DNA from 2 places in the Halomonas sp. G15 genome. Region 2 is predicted to be linked to the other one. Evidence: predicted binding sites of a transcription regulator. Region 2 holds the regulator's gene; the other holds the start of a gene.
What was found. The regulator sigma-54, encoded in region 2, starts transcription at its own class of promoters, with help from an activator protein. The targets are predictions, from matches to a motif close to TGGCACNNNNNTTGCTNT.
Positions count from the first base shown of each region.

Region 1: a site for sigma-54 is predicted at 5,732-5,749, ahead of glnL (nitrogen regulation protein NR(II)). Genes of this name have one in related genera too.

Region 1 covers NZ_JAJSPA010000042.1:22,124-30,000, forward strand. Annotated here, with positions in the region: gene LWH48_RS15475 (hypothetical protein) at 1-90, opposite strand, end outside; gene typA (translational GTPase TypA) at 235-2,085, opposite strand; gene LWH48_RS15485 (hypothetical protein) at 2,287-2,838, opposite strand; gene glnA (glutamate--ammonia ligase) at 3,286-4,692, shown strand; gene LWH48_RS15495 (DUF4124 domain-containing protein) at 4,859-5,419, shown strand; gene glnL (nitrogen regulation protein NR(II)) at 5,796-6,842, shown strand; gene glnG (nitrogen regulation protein NR(I)) at 6,835-7,877, shown strand, end outside.
Region 2 covers NZ_JAJSPA010000001.1:261,237-269,113, reverse strand. Annotated here, with positions in the region: gene pmbA (metalloprotease PmbA) at 1-998, shown strand, start outside; gene LWH48_RS01330 (HPr family phosphocarrier protein) at 995-1,264, opposite strand; gene rapZ (RNase adapter RapZ) at 1,267-2,172, opposite strand; gene ptsN (PTS IIA-like nitrogen regulatory protein PtsN) at 2,207-2,674, opposite strand; gene hpf (ribosome hibernation-promoting factor, HPF/YfiA family) at 2,682-2,990, opposite strand; gene LWH48_RS01310 (RNA polymerase factor sigma-54) at 3,181-4,593, opposite strand; gene lptB (LPS export ABC transporter ATP-binding protein) at 4,738-5,463, opposite strand; gene lptA (lipopolysaccharide transport periplasmic protein LptA) at 5,471-6,001, opposite strand; gene lptC (LPS export ABC transporter periplasmic protein LptC) at 5,998-6,582, opposite strand; gene LWH48_RS01290 (KdsC family phosphatase) at 6,587-7,144, opposite strand; gene LWH48_RS01285 (KpsF/GutQ family sugar-phosphate isomerase) at 7,166-7,877, opposite strand, start outside.

The sequences.
Region 1 (7,877 bases), on a different contig from region 2:
GCCAGGCTCGGAATGGCTGCTGTCGTCCTGCTGGAAGTGGCGCATCACGCTGTCGGCGCCGGGGTCGTCCCACTCCACGTGCTTGTGCATCTTGGCTCTCCTCTTGTGAAGGTCATGCTCGCTGGGCATGCCTGCAGCATAGAGGGTCACGAAGCAGGGGGGAAAGCCGTTGCCGGCGGACAGGCATGAAAAAGGCCCGCCGGTCGGCGGGCCTTGTCGAGGCGGGCGCGGCGCTTACTTCTTGCCGGCGCGCTTGCGCTCGTTCTCGGTGAGGTGCTTCTTGCGCAGACGGATGAAGTTGGGAGTGATCTCCACCAGCTCGTCGTCATCGAGGAACTCGATGGCCTGCTCGAGGCTGAACTTGACCGGCGGGGTCAGCACAATGTTCTCGTCGTTGCCCGAGGCACGCATGTTGTCGAGCTTCTTGCCCTTGGTGGGGTTGACCACCATGTCGTTGGCGCGGTTGTTGATGCCGATCAGCATGCCCTCGTAGACCTCGGTGCCGTGGTCGATGATCAGCTTGCCGCGCTCCTGCAGGGCGTAGAGGGCGTAGGCCAGGGCCTTGCCGGAGACCATGGAGACCAGCACGCCGTTGCGACGCTCGATGGCGGCATCGGGCTTGAGCGGGCCGTAGTGGTCGAAGCGGCTGGTGAGGATGCCGGTACCCGAGGTCAGGGTCATGAACTGGCCGCGGAAGCCGATCAGCCCGCGTGCCGGGATGATGAAGTCCAGGCGCACCCGGCCCTTGCCATCGGGGTTCATGTTCTTGAGCTCGCCCTTGCGGTAGCCGATCTCTTCCATGATGGCGCCCTGGTGCTGCTCCTCACAGTCGATGATGACTTCTTCGTAGGGCTCCTGCTTCTCGCCGTCGATCTCGCGGATGATCACCTCGGGGCGGCCCACGGCGAGCTCGAAGCCCTCGCGGCGCATGGTCTCGATCAGCACCGAGAGGTGCAGCTCGCCGCGACCGGAGACCTTGAACTTCTCCGGGGTCTCGCCCTGCTCGACGCGCAGCGCCACGTTGTGGATCAATTCCTGCTCGAGGCGATCCTTGATGTTGCGGCTGGTGACGAACTTGCCGTCCTTGCCCGCGAAGGGCGAGTCATTGACCTGGAAGGTCATGGAGACGGTGGGCTCGTCCACGGAGAGCGGCGGCAGCGCCTCGACGTTGGCCGGGTCACACAGGGTGTCGGAGATCGCCAGGGCATCGATGCCGGTGATGCAGACGATATCGCCGGCGGTGGCCTCGTCGGTCTGCACGCGCTCCAGGCCCATGTGGGTCATCACCTGGCCGATCTTGCCCTTGCGGGTGGCGCCTTCCTTGGTGATGACGGTGACCTGCTGGTTGGGCTTGACCGAGCCGCGGGTGATGCGGCCCAGGCCGATGACGCCGACGTAGCTGTTGTAGTCCAGCGCGGAGATCTGCATCTGGAAGGGGCCATCCAGCTCGACCTTGGGCGGCTCCACGATGTCGACGATGGACTGGAACATGGGGGTCATGTCCTCGGCCAACTCATCGGGATCGGGGCCGGCGATGCCGTTGAGCGCCGAGCAGTAGATGATCGGGAAGTCGAGCTGCTCATCGGAGGCACCGAGGTTGTCGAACAGGTCGAAGATCTGGTCGATCACCCAGTCGGGGCGGGCGCCGGGACGGTCGATCTTGTTGACCACCACGATCGGCTTGAGGCCCTGATCGAAGGCCTTCTGGGTCACGAAGCGAGTCTGCGGCATGGGGCCGTCGACCGCATCGACCAGCAGCAGTACCGAGTCGACCATGGACATGACGCGCTCGACCTCGCCACCGAAGTCGGCGTGTCCGGGGGTGTCGACGATGTTGATGTGATAGGCCTGGCCATCCGGCGACTGCCAGCGGATGGCGGTGTTCTTGGCCAGGATGGTGATGCCGCGCTCCTTCTCCTGGTCATTGGAGTCCATGACGCGCTCTTGCCCCTCGGCCTTGCGATCGAGGGTGCCGGACTGCTGGAGAAGCTTGTCGACCAGGGTGGTCTTGCCGTGGTCGACGTGCGCGATAATCGCAATGTTCCTGAGACTTTCGATATTTGAAGGACTTACGGTCGTGCTCATAAGGTGTGACTCGCTGATATGTACGCACCTATGTACACGTTCTGGTAAGTACCCTAGGCGCGGGGCAGGGATGTGGGACGCGCATTGTACAGACTAGCGGCGCCCAGGAGTAGCAAGTTTGCTGACTTGCCATGGCGTGCCCTCGAGCCCGGCCCGCTCGCCTCATCCTTGTTCTGGTCCCGTTACACCGTTTGGCTGTGGTTAGCTGCCCCGCTGATGTGGGGCGGCCAGCTCCAGGCGAGCCCCGCAGAGGCGCAGGCGCGCCACCAGATCGGTGAGGGCCTCGCGGTCGAGATCCGGGTCGCAGCCGCCAAGGCGCTCGTACCAGTGGCGTGTCAGGCAGATGCCGGCGATGGAGGTAGGCTTCCGCCGTCCCAGCAGGCGGGCGAACAGCCCCGGCGTGCTGCCGGGCAGGATCACGGCGTCGACCTCGCCGACGCTGACGCGTTGGGCCAGTTGCAGCAGGCTGCGGGTAGAGGAGAGAGAGCCAAGCACGGGAAACACCAGCACCGAGCCACTGGTCTTGGGGATGGCGGTGGCGAGCCGCTGGCCCAGAGGGGCTCCGGGCAGGCGCAGGTGGCGTGCCCCATGGCGGCGCGCGATGCCGGTGACCCGTGAATCCTGGGTATCGTCGACAACAACGAGCTCGAAGGATTGGTCGACGGCGAGGCTGGCCACCAGTGCCAGTTCTCGGGGTAGCCTGGCGCCGGCACTGCGTGCATCGATCAGTAGAGTGCCGTGAGGAGCGGCCATAGGCTCTCCGAGGCCAGGAGGAGGCTCCGTGTGGCGGCCAGGAGACGCGGCCGGCGGGGAGTGTTGTAATCAAGTGTAGCGTGAAGTTATTGAATGTATCAAAGGCGCGTTGCCGACACTGGCTGGTGGTTCGTGATGGTGCGTACTGCCCGGGTTTTGCACCGTTGTGGTGCGGTTTATGTCAGGCGATCTCGACCAGCGAGCCGGTGCGTCATTGGAGTGCAGCCGGCATCTCGGGTAATAGATAATTTATTCAATGGGTTGCGGAATACATGCGAGCATGGAGTGCAGGGTTGGCACGCTGCCTGCATTGTTATGGTCAGCGCCCGGGATGCCGGGCCGTCGTGGGCAGTGTGCCTGCGGCGTGCTACAACAGCTTGCTGGGGTTCCAGCATCGTGATGCCTGAATCACCTCAACCATCGAGCCACGCTCAACCGGAGGACACCATGTCTGCCAAGACGCTCGCCCTGATCGAAGAACATGACGTCAAGTGGGTCGACCTGCGCTTCACCGATACCATCGGCAAGGAGCAGCACGTCACCATCCCCGCCCGGGAAGTGGATGAGGAGTTCTTCGAGAACGGACAGATGTTCGACGGCTCTTCCATCTCCGGCTGGAAGGGCATCAACGAATCCGACATGATCCTGCGCCCGGAGGATGGTACCGCCTTCCTGGATCCCTTCACCGAGGATTCCACCCTGGTGCTGCGCTGCGACATCATCGAGCCGGCCACCATGCAGGGCTATGATCGCGATCCGCGCTCCATCGCCAAGCGCGCCGAGGCCTACCTGCAGTCCACCGGCCTGGGCGACACCGCCTTCTTCGGCCCTGAGCCCGAGTTCTTCATCTTCGATGAGGTGCACTGGAAGTCCGATATCGAAGGCGCCATGTACAAGATCTCCTCCGAGGAGGGCGCCTGGGCCACCGATCGACCCATCGAGGGCGGCAACCTGGCCCACCGTCCGCGGGTCAAGGGCGGCTACTTCCCGGTGCCCCCGGTAGACAGCTTCCACGACATCCGCGGCGCCATGTGCAACACCCTGGAGGCGATCGGCCAGAGCGTCGAGGTGCACCACCACGAGGTGGCCAACGCCGGCCAGAACGAGATCGGGGTCAAGTTCAACACCCTGGTCAAGAAGGCCGACGAGGTCCAGGAGATGAAGTACGTGATCCACAACGTGGCTCACGCCTACGGCAAGACCGCTACCTTCATGCCCAAGCCGCTGGTCGGCGACAACGGCAGCGGCATGCACGTGCACCAGTCCTTCTGGAAGGAGGGCACCAACCAGTTCGCGGGTGACGAGTACGCTGGCCTCTCCGAGATGGCCATCTACTATATCGGCGGCATCATCAAGCACGCGCGTGCCCTGAACGCCTTCGCCAACGCCTCCACCAACTCCTACAAGCGCCTGGTGCCGGGCTTCGAGGCGCCGGTGATGCTGGCCTACTCGGCTCGCAACCGTTCGGCCTCCATCCGTATCCCCTACACCGCGAGCCCCAAGGGCAAGCGCGTCGAGCTGCGTTTCCCCGACCCGACCGCCAACCCCTACCTGTGCTTCGCGGCGATGCTGATGGCCGGCATCGACGGCATCAAGAACAAGATCCACCCCGGCGATGCCATGGACAAGAACCTCTATGACCTGCCCCCGGAAGAGGGCAAGAAGGTGCCGACCGTGGCGCATAGCCTCGACCAGGCCCTGGAGGCACTGGACAAGGATCGTGCCTTCCTGACCGAGGGTGGCGTGTTCACCGACGACATGATCGACGCCTACATCGAGCTGAAGATGGAAGACGTTGACCGCATGCGCATGGCCACGCACCCGGTCGAGTTCGACATGTACTACAGCTGCTGATGATCGTCGTCGCCCCGGCGGGCGGCGCGTCACGTTGAACCAGCACTCGTTGAACCAGCAAAGGGGTTCCGCTTCCGGCGGAACCCCTTTCTTCTCTACACTATCCAACGCAGAGTGATGATGCCGAGCCATCCTGGCTCACGCAGCGACAAGCAGGGGGCGATCCATGAACAAGGCAGTGCTGACGCTGGTGCTGGTCATGACCTTCGGCGTGGCCGCCGAGGCCCAGAAGATCTACCGCACCACGGATGCCCAGGGCAATGTGGTGTTCACCGACAACCCCGACCGTGGTGGCGAGCAGGTGGAGCTGGCGCCGGTCACGGTAGTGCCGTCCAGTGGCGAGGTGCGCACCGGTCAGGCCGCGCCGCGCCTCGAGAGTGCCCCGGCGGCGGCCTCGCCGGGCCAGCCGTTCATGCCCTACGACAGCTTTCGCATCGTCTCGCCGACCCACGAGCAGGCCTTCCCGGTGGGAGCGGCCGGCAACATCGCCGTGGATCTGGGGATCGAGCCCGGCCTGCGCGAGGACCATCGCGTCAGGCTGCTGGTGGATGGCCAGGTCAGCCAGTCGGCGATGCACACCTCGGCGTTCATGGTGCCCAACATGAACCCCGGGGAGCATGTGCTGCAGGCCGAGCTGCTGGACGCCGGCGGCGAGGTGCGCCACCGCACCTCGCCGGTGACCATCTATGTGCTGCGTGCCAACGTGAATCGCCAGCCAGCCGGTTAGCTTCCCCCTCGCTGGGCACCCTGGCCGTGGTGCCCGGACGGCAGCCCCAGGCCCTGTCGCCCACCGCATGGCGGGCACTGGCCTCCTCATTCCGAGTATCCGCCCTACCAGCCGCCTCCGTCTGACGCTCCCTCTCGACGCCTGCCCGAGGATGAGCCGGTGCAGCGCCGCCGCGCCGAACGACAAACGTGTCCGGCGCCTTGATCCGGTTCGAGTCTGGAGATGGTGCAGGCGTCTCCCTTATGCACTATTTTGGTGCATGTATTGCACCGTCATACGTTGCAGGGCGTGCTGTCATGGGCTTCGGCGTCCTGGCCCGTTTCTTGCAGCTTCCCTCTCCAGAGCAAGTAAACCCGGACCCGATATGGCTGCTTCGATGTACCAACGCCTGATGGAACACCTCTCCACCGCCGTGCTGCAGCTGGATGGCGAGCTCAGGGTGGCGTGGATGAATCCCGCCGCCGAGGCGTTGCTCTCGGTGAGCCTGAGCCGCGTGCAGGGAGTGGCACTGTGCTCGCTGATGGAGCAGGAGGACGGGATGGCAGCGGTGCTGACCAAGGCGCTGGAGGCCTGCCATCCCTTCACCCGCCGCGAGGCGCGTTTGGTGATGCTGGGCGGTGAGCCGCTGACCGTGGACTATACCGCCACCCCGCTCTCCCGCGATGAACTGTTGCTGGAGGTTGAGCCCCGCGACCGGCTGATTCGCATCTCCCGGGAGGAGGCGCTGATGACTCGCCAGGAGACCGTCAAGGTGCTGACTCGGGGCCTGGCCCACGAGGTCAAGAACCCGCTGGGCGGCATCCGCGGCGCGGCCCAACTGCTGGAGCGCGATCTGGAGAACCCGGCGCATCGCGAATTCACCCGCATCATCATCGAGGAGGTAGATCGCCTGCGCGACCTGGTGGATTCCATGCTGGGTCCCAACCGGGTGACGCGCCATCAGCCACTCAATGTCCACAAGGTGCTGGAGCGGGTGCGCACCCTGGTGCTCGCCGAGCACCCCGGGGTGAGCATCGAACGCGATTACGACCCCAGCCTGCCGGATCTCGCCGGCGACGAGGCGCAGATGATCCAGGCGGTACTCAATGTGGCACGCAACGCCGTGGAGGCGATGCACGAGGCGGCCACCCCCGAGCCGCGCCTGGTGCTGCGCACCCGGGCGCGTCGCCAGTTCACCCTGGGCGCCGAGCGCCACCGCCTGGTGTGCGAGGTGGCGATCCTCGACAACGGCCCGGGTATTCCCGAGGCGCTGCAGGAGACGCTCTTCTACCCCATGGTTTCGGGGCGCGCCGACGGCAGCGGCCTGGGACTCTCCATTGCACAAGGCATCCTGCACCAGCACCAGGGATTGATCGAGTGCGATTCCGTGCCGGGCCATACCGAATTCCGACTGCTGATTCCCCTGGAGACGCGCCATGAATGATGTCGCACGCGTGGCGGTCGTCGACGACGATCGCGCCATTCGCTGGGTGCTGGAGCGCGCCCTGGCCCAGCCCGACCTCGAGGTGGAGTGCATCGAGCGCGGCGACACCGCCCTCGAACGGCTGCTGGCCGACCCGCCCGACGTGCTGGTCACCGATATCCGCATGCCGGGCATCGACGGCCTCGACCTGATGGCCAAGGTGCGCGAGGCCCACCCGGAGCTGCCGGTGATCGTGATGACTGCCCACTCCGACCTGGACAGCGCCGTGGCCTCGTATCAGGGCGGCGCCTTCGAGTACCTGCCCAAGCCCTTCGACGTCGACGAGGCGCTGGCCCTGGTGCGCCGTGCCGTGGCCCACGCTCGGGAGCGCCGGCGCCCGATCAGCGTGCCCGAGGGGCTGGATGCCGAGATCATCGGTGAGGCGCCGGCGATGCAGGAGGTGTTTCGCGCCATCGGCCGGCTCTCGCATTCGCATATCACGGTGCTGATCAACGGCGAGTCGGGCACCGGCAAGGAGCGGGTCGCACGGGCCCTGCACCAGCACAGCCCGCGCACCGGCAAGCCGTTCATCGCCCTCAACATGGCGGCGATTCCCCGCGACCTGATCGAGTCGGAGCTGTTCGGCCACGAGAAGGGCGCCTTCACCGGGGCCACGGCCAGCCGCCAGGGGCGCTTCGAGCAGGCCAACGGCGGCACCCTGTTCCTCGACGAGATCGGCGACATGCCGGCGGAGACCCAGACCCGACTGCTGCGGGTGCTGGCCGACGGGGAGTTCTACCGGGTGGGCGGCCACACCCCGGTGAAGGTGGATGTGCGCATCATCGCCGCCACCCACCAGGACCTGGAGCGGCTGGTGGAGGATGGTCGCTTTCGCGAGGACCTCTTCCACCGCCTCAACGTGATTCGCGTGCACCTGCCCAGGCTTTCCGAGCGGCGCGAGGATATCCCGCGGCTGACCCGCCACTTCCTGGCCGAGGCGGCCAAGGAGCTCGCCACCGATGTCAAGGTGCTCACCCCCGAGGCGGAGCGCCACCT
Region 2 (7,877 bases):
CCACCCATCTGCCGGATCTCGACGTGCACCACCCCTGGCCGCTGACCACCGAGGAGGCGATCGACCTGGCGCTGGCCTGCGAGGCCGCCGGTCGCGGCAAGGCGGGAATCAAGAGCTCCGACGGGGCCTCGCTCTCCAGCGGCGAGGGGGTGCGGGTCTATGCCAACAGTCACGGTTTCCTGGGCAGCCAGTGCGGCAGCCGCCACTCCCTCTCCTGCATGCTGATCGCCGAGGACGCCGCCGGCATGCAGCGCGACTACGACTTCACCAGCGCCCGGAACCCCCGCGACCTGCTGGCTCCCGAGCGCGTCGGCGAGAGCGCCGCCGAGCACACCCTGCGGCGCCTGGGCGCCCGCCGGCCGGCCACCGGGCGCATGCCAGTACTCTTAGACCCCAATCTGGCCGCGGGCCTGGTCGGCTCGTTGATGGGCGCCATCGCCGGCGGAGCGCTGTTCCGCCAGTCCTCCTTCCTCTGCGACCGCCTCGGCGATGAGCTCTTCCCCGAGTGGTTCAGCCTGCAGGAGAAGCCCATGGAGATCGGCGCCATGGCCAGCTCGCCCTTCGACAACGACGGCGTGCAGACCCGCGACAATGTGTTCATCGAGAACGGGCGCCTGGCCAGCTACATGCTCTCGGCCTACAGTGCCCGCCGCCTCGGCATGCAGACCACCGCCAACGCCGGTGGCGCCCGCAACCTGCGCATCGCGGCGCCGCTGGCCTCACGCGACGAGTTGCTCGCCCGCATGGGGCGCGGCGTACTGGTCACCGAGCTGATGGGGCAGGGCGTCAATGCTGTCACCGGCGACTACTCGCGCGGCGCGGCAGGCTTCTGGGTTGAGAACGGCAAGATCCAGTACCCGGTGGAGGAGTTCACCATCGCCGGTAACCTGGAGGCGATGTTCCGCGGACTGGCCGGCGTGGGCAGCGATATCGACACCCGCGGAAGCATCCATACCGGCAGCTGGCTGATCGACGAGATGACCGTGGCCGGCAGCTAGTCATCCTCGTCGAAGCGGGCCTCGAACAGCGCCTGCACGGCGTCGAGGGCCGCCTCGGCATCCTCCCCCTCGGCGCTGACGGTGAGTTCGGTGCCGCAGGGGGCGGCGAGCATCAGCAGCGACATGATGTTGTCCGCCTCGCCCTGCATGGCGCCATTGGCCACGCAGATACGTGCGTCGAAGGGCTGGCAGCACTGCACCAGCCGGGTGGCGGCGCGGGCGTGGAGCCCACGCTTGTTGGTCAGGGTCAGCTTGCGTTGCAGCACGCTCAACTTCCTTGATGAGGTGTGGCGTCGGGGCCGGGCAGGGTGTTCTGGGTGCCCAGCTCACGGTGGCGCAGGCGTACATGGGTCTGGCTCTGCGCCAGCTGCATCGCCAGCCGCTCGGCGATATAGACCGAGCGATGCTGCCCGCCGGTGCAGCCGATGGCCACGGTCAGGTAGCTGCGATGGCTGGCCTCGTAGCTGGGTAGCCAGCGGGTCAGCCAGGCGTGGATATCCTCGAGCATCGCCTGGACCAGGGGATAGCCCTCGAGGAAGGCGATGATCTCGGGGTCCTGGCCGGTGAACGGCCTCAGGCGCGGGTCCCAGTAGGGATTGGGCAGGCAGCGGGCATCGAACACCAGATCGGCGTCGAGGGGCACGCCGCGCTTGAAGCCGAAGGATTCCACGGTCAGGGTCAGCTGCTCGGGGCGATGCCGGGCCACCTGGTCGGCGATGCGACCGCGCAGCTCGTGCACCGACAGCCGTGAGGTGTCGATCACCAGGTCGGCCAGGTCACGGATCTCGGCCAGCGCCTGCTCCTCGGAGTCGATCGCCTCGGCCAGCGTCATCTCGCTTCCGCGGGTGAGGGGGTGGCGGCGCCGGGTGGCAGAGTAGCGTTCGATCAGGATGCGTGCGTCGGTGGTGAGGTAGATCACCTGGCAGTCGATGCCGCGGTCACGCACCTCCTCGAGCAGGCTGGGAAAGCGCTTCAGGGCCTGGGGCAGGTTGCGGGCGTCGATACTGACGGCAATCGAGGAGCGAGGGGACTCGGGGTTGCCCAGCTCGTCGATCAGCGAGCCCAGCAGCATGGCTGGCAGGTTGTCGATGGCGTAGTAGCCGAGATCCTCCAGGGCCTGCAGGGCGATCGACTTGCCCGAGCCGGAACGGCCGCTGATGATCACGAGCTGCATGGGGATCTCCTGGTCGTCCTGGCCGAGCGGGTGCTCAGCCCTGTCGTCGGATGGCCTCGATCAGGCCCTCGTGGAGTTCTCGCTGACTGGCGCTACGGCGCAGGCGAGTTCGGGTGTCGACGTCGTTCATGATGCCGGCCACCTGGGCCAGCAGGGTCAGGTGGGCGGCATCGGCCTCCTCGGGCACCAGCAGCACGAACACCAGGTCGACGGGCTCGCCGTCGATGGCATCGAAATCCACCGGCTCGGCCAGCTTCAGGAAGCCGGCGATGGGGGCCTTGCAGTGGGGGCTTCTGGCATGCGGGATGGCCACGCCATTGCCGATCCCTGTACTGCCTAAGCGTTCGCGGGCGATCAGCCGCGCGAACACCTCCTGGCTGTCGAGGCTGGGAGTATTCTGGGCAATGAAGGTGCTGAAGAACTCCAGCACCCGCTTCTTGCTCCCCCCGGGCACATCGAAGAGGGTGCGCTCGGGGGGCAGGATGGTTTCGAGAGACGACATCGTGGACTCAGCGAACGCCGGCGCCCTGGGCGCGGGCCTGAGCCTTTTCCTTGTGCTTGACCAGTTGGCGGTCCAGCTTGTCGGCCAGGGCATCGATGGCGGCGTACATGTCGTTTTCCTGAGCCTCGGCGTGCAGATCGGCACCGGCGGCGTGCAGGGTGCAGGCAGCAGACTGGCGCTCCTTCTCCACCGACAGGGTCACCTGCACGTTGGTGATATTGTCGTAGTGGCGCTCCACGCGCGTCAGTTTCTCGCTGACATAGTCACGCAGGGCATCGGTCAGTTCCACATGATGGCCGGTGATGTTGACTTGCATGACACGCTCCTTGCTCGTTGGTTGTGTTTCGATTGTAACCCTTTTTCCTGCCTTGCATACCCCCGTGCCGACGCCCTGGATGTCGGTCATGACGCGGGTCATGCCAGCCGCTTGCGTTCGCTGGAGGAGGGGATGCCCATGGCCTCGCGGGTAAGCTTTGGAGAGTGCCACGGTGCGGCGCCGCGCGGGGTTATGCCAGCCGCTTGCGTTCGCTGGATGAGGGGATGCCCATGGCCTCGCGGTACTTGGCCACGGTCCTGCGCGCCACCTGGATCCCGGCTTCGTCGAGCAGGCTGACCAGCTTGCTGTCGGAGAGCGGCTTGCGTGGCGGTTCCGCCTGGATCAGCTTGCGGATGTGTGCGCGGATGGCGGTGCTGGAGTGGGCGTCGCCATCGCCCTCGCCGCGGACCTGGCTGGAGAAGAAGTACTTGAGTTCGAATACTCCCCGCGGCGTGTGGATGAACTTCTGGGTGGTGACCCGCGAGATGGTGGATTCGTGCATCTCCACCGCCTGGGCGATATCGGCCAGGATGAGTGGCTTCATCGCCTCTTCGCCGCGCTCGAGGAAGTCGAGCTGGCGGGCCAGGATCTCACGGCCCACTCGCAGGAGGGTGTCGTTGCGGCTGGACAGGCTCTTCATCAGCCAGCGCGCCTCCTGGAGGTGCTCCTTGAGGAACTGGTTGTCGTCACTCCTGACGGCGCGGCGCACCAGGGCGGCGTAATCGGGTTGAATGCGCAGCCTTGGCAGTGCCTCGGGGTTGAGTTCGACGTGCCAGCCACGCCGGTCGTGGAAGGCGACGAGGTCGGGGATCACATAGTCGTCGGTCACGCTGGCAAAGGCACTGCCGGGTCGTGGGTCCAGTCCTCGAACCAGGTTGATGGTGGCGTCGAGCGTGGCATCGTCCACCCCCAGACGCCGTTTGAGCAGGCGTCGGTCGCCGCTGGCCAGGGCCTCCAGGAACTGGCGTACCAGGCGCCGCGCCTGGGGCAGCAGCGGTGTGTCGTCGGGGAAGGCGGCGAGCTGCAGCTGCAGGCATTCGCGCAGGTCGCGTGCGAAGATGCCGGTGGGTTCGAACTGCTGCAGGCGCAGCAGCACCCGCTCCATCTCCGGGCTGCGCAGGTCGGCAAGGCCCTGCTGCTTCAGGCCGTCACGGATCTCGTCGAGGGGGGCGGCCAGGTAGCCGGCATCGTCCACGGCATCGATCAGGCTCTCGGCGATCTGTCGTGCCCGGGGATCGAGGTCGCTCATCGCCAGCTGCCAGGCGAGGTGGCTCTGGAGGCTCTGGCCCTGGGCCTGGCGCTCGAAATCGGGCCCCTCACCGCCGGCGGGCGCGCCCAGGTCCTGGTAGGTGTCGGACCAGTCGCTGTCGGTGACGAGCTGTTCGGGAATCTCGTTTGCCCAGTCGTCTTCCGCGGGCTCCTGAGTGGCCTGCTCGCCGAACCCGTCGTCGAGCTCCAGCAACGGGTTGTTCTCCATCGCCTGCTGGATCTCCTGGCGCAGGTCCAGGGTGGAGAGCTGCAGCAGGGCGATGGCCTGCTGCAGCTGGGGTGTCATGGTCAGCTGGGTGCCGACCCGCAACTGCAGGGATGCCTTCATGGCCATGGCAGGCGTCCTCCTGGCGTGTCGGAAAGCCTTACCCTAGCGCCTGGCCTCGCAGGGCGCAACAATCCTATAAGCAATAATCATGCCATTGATGGATTGCCCGCCGGAATATGAATATAGTGAGGCGCTTGTTCCGGCCGGTGATCACAGGCGGAAGTCTTCACCGAGGTAGACCTCGCGCACCCTCTGGTTGGCGAGGATCGATTCGGCGTCGCCCTCGGCGATGATCTTGCCGTCGCCGACGATATAGGCGCTGTCGCAGATGTCGAGGGTGTCGCGGACGTTGTGGTCGGTGATCAACACGCCGATGCCGCGGGCCTTGAGCTGGCGGATGATGCCCTTGATCTCGCCCACCGAGATCGGGTCGACCCCGGCGAAGGGCTCGTCGAGCAGGATGAAAGCGGGTTCCGTCGCCAGCGCCCTGGCGATCTCCACCCGGCGCCGCTCGCCGCCGGAAAGGCTCATGCCCGGGTTGTCGCGAATATGCGTGACATGGAACTCCTCGAGCAGCTGTTCCAGGCGTGCGCGACGCCCCTCCCGGTCGAGATCCTTGCGGGTCTCGAGGATGGCCATGATGTTGTCGGCCACCGACAGCTTGCGGAAGATCGAGGCCTCCTGGGGCAGGTAACCGATCCCAGCCCGGGCTCGCTCATGCATGGCGGCCCGGGAGAGATCCAGGTCATCGATGGCCACCGAGCCCGCATCGGCACGCACCAGTCCCACGATCATGTAGAAAGAGGTGGTCTTGCCGGCGCCGTTGGGCCCCAGCAGTCCGACGATGCTGCCCTGGGGGATAGACAGGCCGATGTCCTGCACCACGCGGCGGCGCTTGTAGCTCTTTGCGAGATGGCGTGCGTGTAGGGTCTTCATGGCATCCTTACTGCTGTTCCGGCTGGAGCGTCATGCGGATTCGCTGGCTGCCTTCGACGCCTTCGGCATCGGCGCGGGCCTGCACCACGCGGCGGTCGAGGAAGTACTCCAGGTAGCCGCCTTCGAAGGTGTCGCCGCCCTGGTGGAGCTCGGCGCGATCGATCAGCTCCACGCGGCGTTCGGCCACGTGGTAGATGACGGTGCGGCCCCAGCCCTTGACCACCGGCTCGGCGGGATCGGGCTGCTGTTCGAGGTAGGCCCGTTCGCCGGTGGCAGTCGCCAGGGAGAGCTCGCCGGCCGCGTTGCGGCGGATCTCCACCCGGTTGCCGGTCAGGCGCATGCTGCCCTGGCGGATATCCACGTTGCCGGTGTAGACGGCGGTGCCGGCGCGGTCGTCGAGGTCGAGGCGGTCCGCCTCGACCAGGATGGGGGCATTGGCATCCTGATTCTGGGACTGGTTCTGTGCCTGGCTGGCGGGGGCGATAGCCAGCGTCAGCAGCAGTGCACAGGCCAGTGTGGAGAGCGGATGGCGCGTCATGACGAGGACTCCTCGGCTGTCTCGGGCGGATGGTGGCCGCGCACATTGTCGGTCAGGCGCGCCCGGTTGTCATGAAGCCAGGCGTCGAAACGCTCGCCGCTCATGCGCTGGGGGGGCTGGCGCAGCGTGGCCGGGGTGGTGCTCCAGGCATGCCCGGTGTCGGCATCGTAGTGCAGCGTCTCGGTCTCGAGCTCCCAGCGCTCGGCGGGGGCGCGCAGGCGGGCGTCGCCGTCGAGCAGCAGCGGGTTGTCTCCCGGCCCCAGCTCGCCGCGCTCGGCCTCGGCCAGCCATAGCCGACCCTCGCGGTCGTGGAGCCGGGCAAGCGGAGTCTCCAGGCGGGTCACGTCATCTAGCGGGGTATGCACCAGCCGCGGCGTGGTCACCCGCTGGTGGGGCTGGCCCTCGCTGTCGAAGCGGGTGAGGCGCGCGTTCTCGAGGTAGAAGTCGGGTTCGCCCGCGGCATCGCGCGGTACCTGACCGGTGGGGCTGGGGTCGCGCAGGTCGAGCAGCGCCAGGCCTCCGCCCAGCGCCAGCAGCAGCAGGGTCAGCCAGGTGCGAAAGCCCGGGCGCGGCAGGGCCATGATCTCAGCCGGCCCCGTGGAGGTAGGTGTCGATCACCGCGTCCCAGTGGCCCTGGGCGCGCAGCAGGGTGTCGGCGATCTCGCGGGCCGCGCCCTGGCCGCCGCTGCGTTCGGTGACCCAGTCCGCGTGCTTCTGGATATAGCTCGGTGCATTGGGGACGCTGATGCCCACGCCGGCACGGCGGATGGCGCCCACATCGGGCATGTCGTCCCCGCAGTAGGCGACCTGGTCGAACTCCAGGCCCAGGCGCGCGATTAGCTCACGCAGGACCGGCAGCTTCTTCTCCACACCCTGGAAGACATGCTGGATGCCCAGGGCAGCGGCGCGGCGACTCACGGTGGGGGATTCGCGGCCGGTGATCAGCGCGACCTGAATGCCGGCACGCTTGAGCAGCTTGAGGCCGTGACCGTCCTGGACATTGAAGGCCTTGATCTCGATGCCGTCGGCCTGGAAGTAGAGCTGGCCGTCGGTGAGCACGCCGTCGACATCAAGCGCGAGCAGGCGGATGCGGCGCAGGCGGTCGGTCAGCAGCGGATCCTGCAGGGGGGAGGTATGGGTCATGGGGACTCCGTGTCGTTGAGGTCAGATCACGCCACTGGCGAGCAGGTCGTGCATATGCAGGGCGCCCACGGGGCGGCCCTCGTCATCGACCACGGCCAGGGCGGAGATGCGGTGGTCTTCCATCAGGCTTACCGCCTCGGCGGCCAGGGTCTCCGGGGAGACGCGCTTGCCGGGGCAGGTCATCACCTCATCCACGGTCAGCCCGGTGAGGTCACTGTGCTGGTCCAGGGTACGGCGCAGGTCGCCATCGGTATAGACCCCGGCGAGGCGGCCGTCGGGGGCCACCACGCAGGTGAAGCCCAGCCCCTGGCGGGTGATCTCCAGCAGGGCGTCACGCAGCGGACTGCCCAGTGCCACCCGGGGCAGCCTGTCACCCGAGTGCATCAGGTCACCGACGCGCAGCAGCAGCCGCTTGCCGAGGCTGCCGCCGGGGTGGGAAAGGGCGAAGTCCTCGGCGGTGAAGCCGCGCGACTCCAGCAGCGCCACGGCCAGGGCATCCCCCATGGCCAGAGCGGCGGTGGTGGAGGCGGTCGGGGCGAGGTCGAGAGGACAGGCCTCGCGTTCGACACCGACATCGAGATGCGCCTCGGCGTGGCGGGCCAGGCTCGAGGCCGGGCGGCCGGTCATGCTGATCAGCGGCACCTTCATGCGCTTGAGCAGCGGCAGCAGGGCGGTTACCTCGGCGGTCTCGCCCGAGTTGGAGAGGGCCAGCACCACGTCACCAGGCGTGATC